2 regions of the Pseudomonas sp. LS44 genome follow, and region 1 is predicted to be linked to the other one. Evidence: predicted binding sites of a transcription regulator. Region 1 holds the regulator's gene; the other holds the start of a gene.

Region 1 (7,196 bases):
GGCAGAATCAGGCCAAACACGTGGCCGAACAGGAAGTGCAGCGCCAGCAAGAATTACTGCCGGCGCACAAGGCCCAGGAAATCAAGGAGCTGGGTTGGGACGACGTCACTCCAGTGGATATGGTCGGCCTCGAAGTGGGTTACCGGCTGATTCCGCTGGTCGACCGCAACCAGGGCGGCCAGCTGCTGGCGCGGATCAAAGGGGTCCGCAAGAAGCTCTCGCAAGAGATGGGGTTCCTGATGCCCTCGGTGCATATCCGCGACAACCTCGACCTGCAGCCGAACGCCTACCGTTTGACGCTGATGGGCGTCAGCGTGGCCGAAGCCGAGGTCTATCCCGATCGCGAGTTGGCGATCAATCCCGGTCAGGTGTTTGGCACGCTCAACGGCGTGGCCGCCAAAGATCCGGCGTTCGGCCTCGAAGCGGTGTGGATCGACGTCGCCCAGCGCGACCAGGCGCAATCGCTCGGTTACACGGTGGTGGACGCCAGCACGGTGGTCGCCACTCATCTCAACCAGGTTCTGCATAAGCACGCCCATGAGCTGCTCGGCCACGAGGAAGTCCAGCAACTGTTGCAGGTGCTGGCGAAAAACTCGCCGAAGCTGGCTGAAGAGCTGGTGCCGGGAATGATTTCGCTGTCGACGCTGCTGAAAGTCCTGCAGGCGCTGCTGCAAGAACAAGTGCCGGTGCGCGACATCCGTTCGATCGCCGAGGCCATCTCCAACGTCGCCGGCAAGAGTCAAGATCCCGCCGCGATGATCGCTGCAGTGCGTGTCGCGCTGGCCCGCGCAATCGTGCAAAGCCTTGTGGGACTAGAGCCGGAGCTGCCTGTGATCACCCTGGAACCAAGGTTGGAACAGATATTGCTCAATAGCTTGCAGAAGGCCGGTCAAGGTGCCGAGGATGGAATCCTCCTCGAACCTGGCATGGCTGAGAAGTTGCAGCGTTCCTTGGTGGACGCCGCCCAGCGTCAGGAAATGCTCGGCAAGCCGGCGATATTGCTGGTAGCCGGTCCGGTCCGGGCGATGCTGTCGCGGTTTGCCCGGATGGCCGTGCCGAACATGCACGTGCTGGCCTACCAGGAAATCCCTGACAACAAGCAGGTAACTATTGTCGCCACCGTCGGACAGAACTGAGGTCCAGGCCATGCAAGTCAAACGCTTTTTCGCTGCCGATATGCGCCAAGCCATGAAACTGGTTCGCGATGAGCTGGGCGCCGATGCGTCGATCATCGGCACCCGTCGGGTTGCTGGCGGTGTCGAATTGACTGCCGCCCTGGATTATCAAATGCCGGCGGCGCCGGTGCAGCCCAACCCGGCGCTGGAAGCCGAGCTGCGCAAGACTCAGGCGAAGATCGCCTCGGCGCAGGCAGAGCTGGTGTTGCGCGAGAAGGGTGAAGCGCTGAAGAAAGACGGTCAGCTGTTTGCCAACGAATCCTTGGTCGCTCCCGAGCTCTCGGCCACGCCGGTGCATCTGGAGCGCCCGCTGCCGGTAGCGCCTGTCGCTGCGCCGGTCGCCACCGATCAACGTGCCCTGGACGCCATGCGCTCCGAGATGAGCAGTCTGCGGGAATTGATCGAGGTGCAACTGGGTTCCATGGCCTGGGGGCAGATGCAGAACCGTCGTCCGCAGCAGGCCAGCCTCTGGCGGCGTCTGCAACGTATGGGCCTGCCCGCCGAGCTGTCGCGCAACCTGCTGGAGCGCGTCGCCAATATCAACGAGCCGCGCCAGGCTTGGCGCATGTTGCTCGCCCATCTGGCCCAGGCGATTCGCACGCCGAAGCTGGAGCCGCTGGAAGAGAGTGGGGTGATTGCCCTGGTCGGTCCGGCCGGCATGGGCAAAACCACCACCCTGGCCAAGCTCGCGGCACGCTACGTGCTCAAGTACGGCGCGCAAAATGTCGCCTTGGTCAGCATGGATAGCTTCCGGATTGGCGCGCAGGAACAGCTGAAGACCCTCGGGCGCATCCTCAACGTCTCGGTAACCCAGGTCGACCCGGATCACTCGCTGACTCAGGCCCTGACGCCGCTGGCGCGCAAGCGCATGGTGTTGATCGATACCGCCGGCCTGCCGGCCAACGATCCGGCCCTGCGTCTGCAGCTGGAAAGCCTGGCGGCGCGTGGCATCAAATCGCGGAATTATCTGGTGATGGCGGCGACCAGCCAGAGTCAGGTGCTCAAGGCGGCGTACCATAGCTACAAACGCTGCGGGCTGGTGGGCTGCATCATCACCAAGGTGGATGAAGCGGCGAATCTGGGTGAGGTTCTAGGGCTGGCTATCGGTCAGCAGTTACCGGTAGCTTATCTGGCCGATGGCCCGCGCATTCCCGATGACTTACAGGTACCGCGCAGCCATCAACTGGTGAGTCGTGCGGTCAGCCTGCAAACGCCGGATGAGCCGAGCGAAGACGTCATGGCCGAGATGTTTGCCGGCCTCTATCAAGGCGCTGAACGGCGCGTTGGCTAGATATTTCGATGGCCGCAAGGGAAGCAGTCAAATGAAGCATTACAAGGTGTGGAAATAACATGGCAATGCACCCCGTACAGGTGATCGCAGTGACCGGTGGCAAGGGCGGCGTTGGCAAGACCAACGTCTCGGTGAACCTGTCCCTGGCCCTGGCCGACCTCGGTCGCCGGGTAATGCTGATGGACGCCGACCTTGGCTTGGCCAACGTTGATGTGCTGCTGGGCCTGACCGCCAAGCGCACCCTGGCCGATGTGATCGATGGCACGTGCGATCTGCGCGACGTGATCATTCAGGGGCCCGGCGGCATCCGCGTGGTACCCGCGGCTTCCGGCACGCAGAGCATGGTGCAGTTGACGCCCATGCAGCACGCCGGGCTGATCCAGGCATTCAGTGAGATCAGCGACAACCTCGACGTCCTGATCGTCGATACCGCTGCCGGCATCAGCGATGCGGTAGTCAGCTTCGTGCGCGCCGCCCAGGAGGTGCTGGTGGTGGTTTGCGACGAGCCGACCTCAATCACCGATGCCTATGCGCTGATCAAACTGCTCAACCGCGACCACGGCATGAGCCGCTTCCGGGTGCTGGCCAACATGGCCCACAGCCCGCAGGAAGGTCGCAATCTGTTCGCCAAACTGACCAAGGTCACCGATCGCTTCCTCGACGTCGCGTTGCAGTATGTCGGCGCCGTGCCCTATGACGAATCGGTGCGCAAAGCCGTACAGAAACAACGCGCGGTTTATGAAGCCTTCCCGCGCTCGAAGTGCTCCCTGGCGTTCAAGTCGATCGCCCAGAAAGTCGATAGCTGGCCGCTTCCGGCCAATCCGCGCGGCCATCTGGAATTCTTCGTCGAACGTCTGGTCAAGCATCCGTCCACCGAATCGGCCATATGACCGCAACCACTGGACTGCGTATGTACTACAAGGCACAGGCTCGTGATGCCCAGCACCAGCTGATCGAACAATATGCGCCGTTGGTCAAGCGCATCGCCTACCACTTGCTGGCCCGTTTGCCAGCCAATGTGCAGGTCGAGGATTTGATCCAGGCAGGGATGATCGGCCTGCTCGAGGCCTCGAAGAAATACGATGCCAGCAAAGGCGCGAGCTTCGAGACATTCGTCGGCATCCGCATCCGCGGCTCGATGCTCGACGAGGTGCGCAAAGGCGACTGGGCACCGCGCTCAGTGCACCGCAACAGCCGCATGGTCAGCGACGCAATCCGGAAAATTGAAGCGCGAACCGGACGCGACGCTAAAGATCAGGAGGTTGCGGCCGAACTCCAATTGAGTCTCGAAGATTACTACGGCATTCTTGGCGACACTTTGGGCAGCCGCCTATTCAGTTTCGACGACCTGCTCCAGGACGGCGAACATGGCGAGCTGGCTGAAGACGCCGAAAGTACCCACTCACAACCTGCACGAGAACTGGAAGACGAACGCTTCCAGGGGGCCCTGGCGGACGCCATTGCCAAGTTGCCGGAGCGCGAGAAGCTGGTGTTGTCGCTGTATTACGACGAAGAACTCAATCTCAAGGAAATCGGCGAAGTGCTGGGGGTCAGCGAGTCGCGGGTCAGCCAGTTGCATAGCCAGTGCGCAGCGCGTCTGCGCGCACGTTTGGGCGAGTGGCGCGCGCGCTGAAAATTTGCAGTTGCACGATTGATTGACGCTTTCCCGGGCGGGGGCGTTTTAAGACTGACCGGAGGTCGACTTGGACAAAAACATGAAAATCCTCATCGTTGACGATTTCTCGACGATGCGACGGATCATCAAGAACCTCTTGCGTGATCTGGGCTTCACCAACACGTCCGAGGCGGACGATGGCACCAGCGCACTACCGATGCTGCAAAGCGGCAATTTCGACTTTCTGGTGACCGACTGGAACATGCCGGGCATGACTGGCATCGACCTGCTACGCGCGGTACGCGCCGACGAGCGCCTCAAGCACCTGCCGGTGCTGATGGTCACGGCCGAAGCCAAACGCGATCAGATCATCGAGGCGGCCCAGGCCGGGGTAAACGGCTATGTCGTCAAACCGTTCACGGCTCAAGTCCTGAAGGAAAAGATCGAAAAGATCTTCGAGCGCGTCAACGGCTGATCTTCGCCGCGAGGGCACTATGGATCACAACGAATCCCCACTGGGTGACCTTGAGTCGACCCTGAAAACCCATGCCCGCGAGCTGGTCGAAAGTCTCGAAAAAGGCAACTTCGGCGACGCCGTGCAGCTCATTCACGAGCTCAACAAGGCGCGCGATCGCGGCCTGTACCAGGAGGTCGGCAAGCTGACGCGCGAGTTGCACAACTCGATCGTCAACTTCCAGCTCGACCCGCGCATGCCGCATGCCCAGGAAGTCTCGCAGATCACCGACGCTACCGAGCGTCTGAACTACGTGGTGACCATGACCGAGCGGGCGGCCAACCGCACCATGGACCTGGTCGAGCAGAGCGCGCCGCTGGTCAACGATCTGGGCGACGAAGCGCAGAGCTTGAGTGCCGACTGGGGGCGTTTCATGCGCCGCGAGTTGGGCGCCGATGCGTTCCGCGAACTGGCCAAACGTATCGAGCTGTTCCTTGCGCGCAGCGAGCGTGATACGCAAAAGCTCTCGGCCAATCTCAACGACATCATGTTGGCGCAGGACTACCAGGACCTCACCGGTCAGGTGATCAAGCGCGTCACGCAACTGGTGACCGAAGTCGAGGCCGATCTGCTCAAACTGATGCTGATGGCCAGCAGTGTCGACCGTTTCGCCGGCATCGAACACAGCGTCGACACTGTCCGTGCCGAACAAAAACAACAAAAAAATTCATCCCGGGGTGAAGGTCCGCAGATTCATGCCGATAAGCGTGATGACGTTGTATCCGGTCAGGACGATGTCGACGATCTGCTATCCAGCCTAGGTTTTTAGGGAGCACGTGAATGAGCTTCGGCGCCGATGAAGAAATCCTCCAGGACTTCCTGGTTGAGGCCGGCGAGATTCTGGAGCAGTTATCCGAGCAACTGGTCGAGCTGGAAAGCCGTCCTGATGATGCGGATCTGCTCAATGCCATCTTTCGCGGGTTCCATACCGTCAAAGGCGGCGCCGGTTTTCTCCAGCTAAACGAACTGGTGGAGTGCTGCCACATCGCCGAGAACGTCTTCGACATCCTGCGCAAGGGTGAGCGACGCGTTGATTCGGAACTGATGGACGTAGTGCTCGAAGCCCTGGATGCGGTCAACGGCATGTTCACCGAGGTGCGTGAGCGCGTCGAACTGACGCCGGCATCGCCGGAACTGCTGGCCGCCTTGGCGCGCCTGGCCGAACCGCAAGCCGCGCCGTCGGTAGCGGTGGCTGCGCCTGCTGTTGCGGCAGTGGCCGAGCCGACGGGTGACATCACCGACAGCGAGTTTGAGCAACTGCTCGATGCGCTCGGCGACGAGCCTCCTGCTCGACCGGAAACTGCACCCGCGGCCTGCGGGGACGAAATCAGCGACGACGAGTTTGAAGCGCTACTCGACCAACTGCATGGCAAGGGCCAGTTCGCTGGTACCGGCCTCGCCGCCGCCGCGGCGGCAGTCGTCGAAGCGCCGGTTGCGCCTGCCGCAGTCAGCAATGAAATCAACGACGACGAATTCGAAGCACTGCTCGATCAACTGCACGGCAAAGGCAAGTTCGCTGCCGAGGCGGTGGTAGAGCCGACTGCGGTGCAAGCGCCGACGCCAGCACCAGCAGTGGGCCCGGCAGGTGAGCTGATCAGCGACGATGAATTCGAAGCGCTGCTCGACCAGTTACATGGCAAGGGCAAGTTCACCGCTCCAGCTGAGGACGGAGATGTCGCCGTTGCGGTGGCTAAGCCGGCGGTGGTTGCGCCGGCGGCGCCCAAGCCGGCGACGCCAAAATCCGAACCGCAGGCCGAAGTCAAAGCCCTCGCGCCCCGTAGCGCGCCAGCAGCGCCGAGCGACAAAGTAGCCGCTAGCAGCGAAGCGGAAACCACCGTACGGGTCGACACTGCGCGCCTCGACGAAATCATGAACATGGTTGGCGAACTGGTGCTGGTGCGTAACCGCCTGGTGCGCCTGGGCGCCAACAGCGCCGACGAGAGCATGGCCAAGGCCGTGTCCAACCTCGATGTGGTGACTGCCGATCTGCAGACGGCGGTGATGAAAACCCGCATGCAGCCGATCAAAAAGGTCTTCGGCCGCTTCCCGCGGTTGGTCCGCGATCTGGCGCGCAACCTGAAGAAAGAAATCAACCTCGAGCTGGTGGGCGAGGAGACCGATCTCGACAAGAACCTGGTCGAGGCATTGGCCGATCCACTGGTGCACTTGGTGCGCAACTCGGTCGACCACGGTATCGAGCTGCCCGACGATCGTGAAGCCAAAGGCAAGAGCCGCGGCGGGCGCATCGTGCTGTCTGCTCAGCAGGAGGGCGATCACATCCTCCTGTCGATCAGCGACGACGGCAACGGTATGGATCCCGACGTTCTGCGCGCCAAGGCCGTGGAAAAGGGCCTGCTGGACAAGGACGCCGCCGACCGCCTGAACGAGTCGGAGTGCTACAACCTGATCTTCGCGCCGGGCTTCTCGACCAAAACCGAGATTTCCGATGTGTCCGGCCGCGGTGTTGGCATGGACGTGGTGAAAACCAAGATTGCCCAGCTCAACGGCACCATCAACATCTACTCGACCAAGAATCAGGGCAGCAAGATCGTCATCAAGGTGCCGCTGACCCTGGCGATCATGCCGACGCTGATGGTGATG
Region 2 (7,196 bases), 1.4 Mb from region 1:
AGCACGCTCAAGGCGCCGGCCTCCGGCCAGCGCTGGCGCAACGCCCGCCAGGCGGCGTGGGCGGCGCGTTGCATCAGCTCGAAGCCCGGCGTGCCGCCGGCGATCAGGCGCGCATCCAGCTCTCGCGCCTGGGCGGCGCTGTACAAGGCCTGAGGCAGATCGACGGAATCGGGGGACATCACGGGCTCCAAAAAAGGCATCACACCGCCGGCGGGCGCGCTGGCCGGCGCAGGGCGGCGGGTTCTGGCAGAATTATACCCACCCCCGCCCTGGTTTCCGCGCATGTCCAGCATTGCTCTCGATCTCCCCGCCCTCGCCCAGTCGATCAAAGACTGGGGCCGCGAGCTGGGCTTTCAGCAGGTGGGCATCGCCGGTCTCGACCTCACCGAACACGAAGCCCATCTGCAGCGCTGGCTGGCCGCCGGCTACCAGGGCGACATGGATTACATGGCCGCCCACGGCAGCAAGCGCTCGCACCCCGAAGAGCTGGTGCCCGGCACCCTGCGAGTGGTCTCGCTGCGCATGGATTACCTGCCCGGCGACACGCGCATGGCGCAGCTGCTCGGCCAGCCGGACAAGGCCTACGTGTCGCGCTACGCGCTGGGCCGCGACTACCACAAACTGATCCGTAAACGCCTGCAACAACTGGCCGAGCGCATCCAGGCGCAGATCGGCCCGTTCGGCTACCGCGCCTTCGTCGACAGCGCACCGGTGCTGGAAAAAGCCATTGCCGAGCAGGCCGGGCTGGGCTGGATCGGCAAGAACACCCTGGTGTTGAACCGTAAGGCCGGCAGTTATTTCTTCCTCGGCGAGCTGTTCGTCGACCTGCCGCTGCCGGTCGACGCGGCGCATGCCAGCGAACACTGCGGACGCTGCACGGCGTGCCTGGATATCTGTCCGACCGCCGCCTTCGTCGGCCCCTATGTGCTCGACGCGCGGCGCTGCATTTCCTATCTGACCATCGAATACAAAGGCTCGATTCCCCTCGAGCTGCGCCCGCTGATTGGCAATCGGGTATTCGGTTGCGATGACTGCCAGATCGTCTGCCCATGGAATCGCTTCGCCCGACCCAGCGGCGAGGGCGATTTCCAGCCGCGCCACAACCTCGACAACGCCGAGCTGGCCGAACTGTTCCGCTGGTCGGAAGACGAGTTTCTCAGCCGTACCGAAGGCTCGCCGCTGCGCCGCGCCGGCTACGAGCGCTGGTTGCGCAATCTGGCGGTCGGCCTGGGCAACGCGCCGTCGAGCATCCCGGTGCTCGAAGCATTGCAGGCGCGCCGCGACGATCCGTCGCCCTTGGTCCGCGAGCATGTGCAGTGGGCGCTGGCGCGCCATGGAGTCGCTTCGGCGTAGGGCGTTACTCGCGCAGCAGTACGCCGGCGAGCTTGATGGCTGTGCAGGGGTGGCGGACTGTTCGCTGACGCTCCTGAGTCCGCCCTACGGCGAGCGCTTCACCCGCCGTCGTCCCCGCACGCGGGGCTCAGACCTTGAGGAAATGCTCGCGATAGTGGCGCAGCTCGGCGATCGACTCGCGGATATCGTCCAGCGCCTGGTGCGTACCCTGTTTCTGGAAACTGTCGCGAACCTGCGGCGCCCACAGGCCGGCGAGGATCTTCAGGGTCGACACGTCCAGATAGCGGTAATGGAAATACTCCTCCAGCGCCGGCATGTAGCGGTACAGAAAGCGCCGATCCTGGCCGATGCTGTTGCCGCAGATCGGCGACTTGCCCTTCGGCACCCACTGCTCGAGAAAGGCGATGGTCTGCGCTTCAGCTTCAGCCGGGCTGATGCGACTCTCGCGCACCCGCTGGGTCAGGCCACTTTCGCCGTGGGTGCGGGTGTTCCACTCGTCCATGCCGGCGAGCAGCGCATCGCTCTGATGCACGGCGATCACCGGGCCCTCGGCGAGGATATTCAGGTCGCTGTCGGTGACGATGGTGGCCATCTCGATGATCACGTCCCGCTCCGGGTCCAGGCCGGTCATTTCCAGATCGATCCAGATCAGATTTTGCGAATTTTGCATGCATGAACTCCTCGGCTAAGACGCGCAGTTTAGCCCAGCCGCGGGCCGCCTGGCCGCGCATGCTAAACTCGCCGCCGCTTTCCCTCCTTCCTCATTCGGAACCTTCATGGCCAAACGCCAGCTCAATCGCCGCCAAAACTGGCGGATCGAAAAGATTCAAGGCGAACGCGCCGCCCGCGCCGCCAAGCGCGAGTCGCATGCGCTGGACGAACTGGAAGGCGGCGACCTGGGGCCCGAGCAATTCGGCCTGGTGATCGCCCACTTCGGCGTCCAGGTGGAGGTGGAAGCCATCGAGGGTGAGCTGGCCGGCCAGGTATTCCGCTGCCATCTGCGCGCCAACCTGCCGGCGCTGGTGACGGGCGACCGGGTGGTCTGGCGCGCCGGCAATCAGGGCAACGGCGTGATCGTCGCCCAGCAGCCACGTCGTAGCGAGCTGTGCCGGCCGGACAGCCGCGGCCAGTTGAAGCCGGTCGCCTCCAACGTCGACCTGATCGTCATCGTTTTCGCCCCGCTGCCCGAGCCGCATGCCAACTTGATCGACCGTTACCTGGTGGCCGCCGAGCACGCCGGCATTCGCCCGCTGCTGCTGCTCAACAAAGCCGACCTGATCGACGAGCAGAACAGCGCCGCGCTGGACGCGCTCCTTGGCACCTATCGCCAGCTCGATTACCCACTGCTGGAGGTTTCCGCCCATGAAGGCGGCGGCATGGAGGAGCTGCAGCGCGTGCTGGATGGCCACGTCAGCGTGTTCGTTGGCCAGTCAGGGGTGGGCAAGTCGTCGCTGGTCAACAGCCTGCTGCCGGAAGTCGATACCCGCGTCGGCCCGCTCTCGGAAGTCACCGGCAAAGGCACGCACACCACCACCACGGCGCGCTTGTTCCACTTCCCTGGCGGCGGCGATTTGATCGACTCGCCGGGGATTCGCGAGTTCGGCCTGGTGCACGTCAGTCGCGACGACATCGAGGACGGCTTCATCGAGTTCCGCGATGTGCTCGGCCATTGCCGGTTCCGCGACTGCAAGCATGACCGCGAGCCGGGCTGTGCGCTGTTGCAGGCGGTGGCCGAAGGGCGCATTCAGCCACAACGGATGGCCAGTTACCGGCACATCCTCGCCAGCCTGCCGGTAAACGAGTACTAGCCTGCTGCAGATACGAAAAGACCGCGGCTGGCCGCGGTCTTTTCGTATCTGGCCACGCACTTATCGCTCGCGCGCCTGATCCATTTTCAGGGTGCCGTCTTCGAAGATGTTCAACTTCTCGCGCACCTCGCCAGCGCTGGCCGGCTGCACTTGCGTTGGCGGCGGAGCCACTGGCTGATCGAGCCCTGCGCCCGGCTGCCCCGGCTCCACCGGCGGGACGGCTGGGTTCGGCTCGACCGCGTCGTCCTGCTCGCCTTCGATGGCGCGCTGGGCTTTCTTGGTCAGCACAATGATGTCGATCCGCCGGTTCACCGGGTTGAACGGATCCTGGCGATCGAACAGCGCCGAGGAGGCGTAGCCGACCACCCGCGCGACCTGCTCATCCGGATAGCCGCCGGCCACCAACGCCCGCCGCGCCGCATTCGCCCGACTGGCCGACAGCTCCCAGTTGCCGAACCCTGCGTCGCCGGCGAACGGCTTGGCATCGGTGTGACCACTGACGCTGATCTTATTCGGCACCGCTTTGATGGTGTCGGCCATGGCCAGCAGGATGTCTTCAAAGTACGGTTGCAGGCGCGCGCTGCCGAGGTCGAACATCGGCCGGTTCTCGGCGTCCATGATCTGGATGCGCAGACCGTCCTGGGTGATCTCGAAGAGGATCTGGTCCTTGAAACGCTGCAGCTGCGGGTTCTCGTTGACCTTGTTCTGCAATTCTTGGAGCAGCAGCTCGAGACGCTCCCGCTCGAGGCGGTCGGCAATTTCCTCGGCCTGGGTCGGGTCGGTCTTGCTCTTGTCCTGATCGTCTGGAATGGTCTGCAGTTCCGGATTCAGGGTCTTTTCCGGCGCCGGTGTAGGGGTGCCGCCCAGATCGATAACGTACGGACTGGCGCTTTCGGTAAAGCCCACCGGGTCCTGGAAGTAGCCGGAAATGGCTTTTTTCTGCTCCGGGGTAGCCGACGACATCAGCCACAAGACCAGGAAGAACGCCATCATTGCCACGGCGAAGTCGGCGAAGGCGATCTTCCAGGCGCCGCCATGATGGCCGGCGGCATAGCGCTTGATGCGCTTGACGATGATCGGTTGATTGTTATCCATCGTTCAGCCGTCAGTTGCCGCGCATGGCCTGTTCGAGCTCAGAGAAGCTCGGACGGTGGGCCGGAAACAGTACCTTGCGGCCGAATTCCACGGCCAGGGTCGGCGGCATGCCCGAGGCCGAGGCGACCAGACAGGCCTTGATCGCCTCGTAGACGTTCAGCTCTTCCTTGGCATCGTGCTCCAGTGAAGTGGCCAGCGGCCCGAAGAACCCGTATGCCGCAAGAATCCCCAAGAAAGTCCCCACCAGCGCGGCGCCGACGTGCTGACCGAGAGCCGCCTGCTCCGCTTCGCCGAGCATCGCCATGGTCACCACGATACCGAGCACCGCGGCGACGATACCGAAGCCCGGCAGACCGTCGGCGATGCGGGTCACCGCGTGCGAAGGATGATCCAGCTCTTCCTTGAGACTGGCCAATTCCATGTCGAACAGACCCTCCAGCTCGTGCGGGGCCATGTTGCCGGAGGACATGATGCGCAAGTAGTCGCAGACGTAGGCCGTCATCCGCGCATCCTGCAGGACTGCCGGGTATTTGCTGAAAATCGGGCTGGCGGCCGGTTCTTCGATATCCGCCTCGATGGCCATCATGCCTTCGCGGCGACTCTTGTTGAGGACCTCGTAGAGCAGGCGCAACACTTCCAGGTAGAAAACGTGGGTGAAGCGCGAGCTAAACATCTTCAACGACTTCTTCAGCACGCGCATGGTCATGCTGCCAGGGTTGGCCTGGAGAAACGCACCGAGTGCGGCACCACCGATGATCATGATCTCGAAGGGCTGGATCAGCGCAGCGATTTTGCCGTGAGAAAGGACGTATCCGCCGAGCACACTAGCGAATACGACGATGATGCCGATAATTTTTGCCATAGGAAGGACTACTTGAAATCGCTGGTAGGGGGCTGAAAACAACTGCCCCTCTATTTATCGGAAGATTTGCGCCAGACTATAGGCCGTCAGAACGAAAATCCACTTCAGTACGCCGCGCATGCCGACTCCCACGCCTCTTCCCCGCAGCTTCGACGCTTGGCTCCAACATTTGCAGCGGGTTCGCTTGCCGGTGCCTGCTGATGAGCATCAGCACTTGCGCAGTGTTTTGCGCAACAGTCGCCTGTCGCTCGGGGAGATTGCCGGACTGCTACAACGCAGTCCGGCCGCCGCCCTGCTGCTGATGCGTGAAGCCAACCGGCACACCAGCAGCCTCAGTCAGCCGGCGGAAAGCCTGGAAGTCGCGGTCAACCGCCTTGGTCTGCGCCGCTGCGAAGAATTGCTCCAGCAATTGCCGGCGCTGGCCGAAGCGGATATTCCCAAGCCATTGCGGCAACTCTGGCAGATCAGCCAGCACGCTTCGCAGCTCGCCAACGGCATGTTCAGCGCGCGCCTGGCGCGGCTGTGGCAGGAGGTGCATTGCACCAGTCTGTTGTTTCTCGCCCCGCTGTGGCCGTTGGTGGCGGACCAACCGCAGTTGTTCGAGACGTGGGAACAGCGCGTACTGCGCAACGGCGAACCGGCACAGCAGGTCGAACGCGAACTGCTTGGTCTGCCGCTGCTGCAGTTGGCCCTGCAACTCGCCGAACACTGGCGCCTGCCGGATTGGATCGTGAACAGCTATCGGCTGCTGCTCAACGACCAACGCTTGCTGGTCAGAGCACTGCACATCGCCCGCGACCTCGATCATCCATTGCAGCAACAGCAGCATCTGGACGCCGATATTCCGTTACGCCGCTGGCTGACTCAACCTTCCAACAGCACACTTTTGGCCAACTGTCTGGCGCTTTCCGCGCATGCCGGCTGGGGCGGCACGCACAGCTTGCGCTGGCAACGCCTGAGCGGCTTGTACCTGCAAATGACTCTGAGCGATGTACAGCAACTAGTTCACCAGCAGGCGGTGCTCAGCGCCCAACAAATTGGCGCAACGGAACTCTGGCACCCCGCGCAGGCGCTGCTCTGGCCCTGGTCGGCCAGCCACCTGCACTCCACGCCCGCCCCTGTTGCGCCAGTCAGACCGGACAGTTTTGCGGTATGGCGACAACACTGTAGCGAACTGCTGCGCGAGCCCAGCCCGTTCGTTAATGTCGCGCAACTAACGGCCTGCGCGCGTGATGCGCTGCGTGAAAGCGGCATGCCACGACTCGTGCTGATGCTCGCCGACCGCCGCCACAGCCAACTGCGCGCCCAGCAATGCGCCGGCCTTGGGGGGCAAGCCGATGATCTGCAATTGGATCCAAATCAGAGTCAGGTCTTGCGCCGCCTACTCGCCAAGGCCGCGTTACTACGCCTCGGCCCCGCCAATCTCGCGCAATATTCGGCGCTGTTGCCCGGCAGCCTGAAAGCGCTGTTTCCTAGCGAACATGTGCTGCTGCGCTCGGTGGCCAACGGCGACCGCGTGGTGATGCTGGTGATTGCCGACCGCCAAGGTCAGCCGTTCAGCGACAGCCATTTGCAGGCGTTCGCCAAGACCGTGCAATGCATCGAACGCGCCATCGGTAACTTCGCCCGCCGCTAATTAGCGACGGCGGTCGGTTCGGTCCTACAAAAACTGCGTGACCGATCAGCAGGTCGATCAGCCCTCGGGGCGCAGGCTGAGCTCGACCATCAGGTCGTCGGCGAGGGTTTCCAGGCGGGTCTGCAACAGGTCCAGGGACAAGGTCAGCGGCACCGCGAGAATCGCCTCGGCATGAAACAGCGGTTCGCTGCTCATCGGCGCCGGCAGCACCTCGGTGCTCAGGCGTTCAATATTGATGCCATGCTCGCTGAGCAGGCGGGTGATATCACGCACGATACCCGGCCGGTCATTACCGACCAGATCGAGATGGATCGGCTTCCAGGTGCACGACGGCTCAATACCGCTTTCCGCCAACAGCACGCGAATCCCCTGGCTATTCAGCGCCTGCAGCGCATCGACCAGCTCGTCGTAGGCTTCGGCCGGAGCGCCGACCAAGAGGATC

The links. Region 1 encodes FliA, which starts transcription of late flagellar genes. Its sites were predicted from a motif close to CTAAAGTTTNNNNNNNNNNNGCCGNTAA; they were not measured.
Region 2: motA (flagellar motor stator protein MotA) is a predicted target of FliA. The motif match lies at 5,173-5,200, and genes of this name have one in related genera.

The regions. Positions count from the first base shown of each region.
Region 1 covers NZ_CP102830.1:2,727,136-2,734,331, reverse strand. Annotated here, with positions in the region: gene flhA (flagellar biosynthesis protein FlhA) at 1-1,136, shown strand, start outside; gene flhF (flagellar biosynthesis protein FlhF) at 1,147-2,466, shown strand; gene fleN (flagellar synthesis regulator FleN) at 2,526-3,356, shown strand; gene fliA (RNA polymerase sigma factor FliA) at 3,353-4,099, shown strand; gene NVV93_RS12105 (chemotaxis response regulator CheY) at 4,182-4,556, shown strand; gene NVV93_RS12100 (protein phosphatase CheZ) at 4,576-5,364, shown strand; gene NVV93_RS12095 (chemotaxis protein CheA) at 5,376-7,196, shown strand, end outside.
Region 2 covers NZ_CP102830.1:4,145,283-4,152,478, forward strand. Annotated here, with positions in the region: gene NVV93_RS18620 (NAD(P)H-hydrate dehydratase) at 1-179, opposite strand, end outside; gene queG (tRNA epoxyqueuosine(34) reductase QueG) at 283-1,353, shown strand; gene orn (oligoribonuclease) at 1,481-2,023, opposite strand; gene rsgA (small ribosomal subunit biogenesis GTPase RsgA) at 2,130-3,161, shown strand; gene motB (flagellar motor protein MotB) at 3,222-4,256, opposite strand; gene motA (flagellar motor stator protein MotA) at 4,267-5,118, opposite strand; gene NVV93_RS18650 (HDOD domain-containing protein) at 5,237-6,754, shown strand; gene NVV93_RS18655 (glycine cleavage system protein R) at 6,812-7,196, opposite strand, start outside.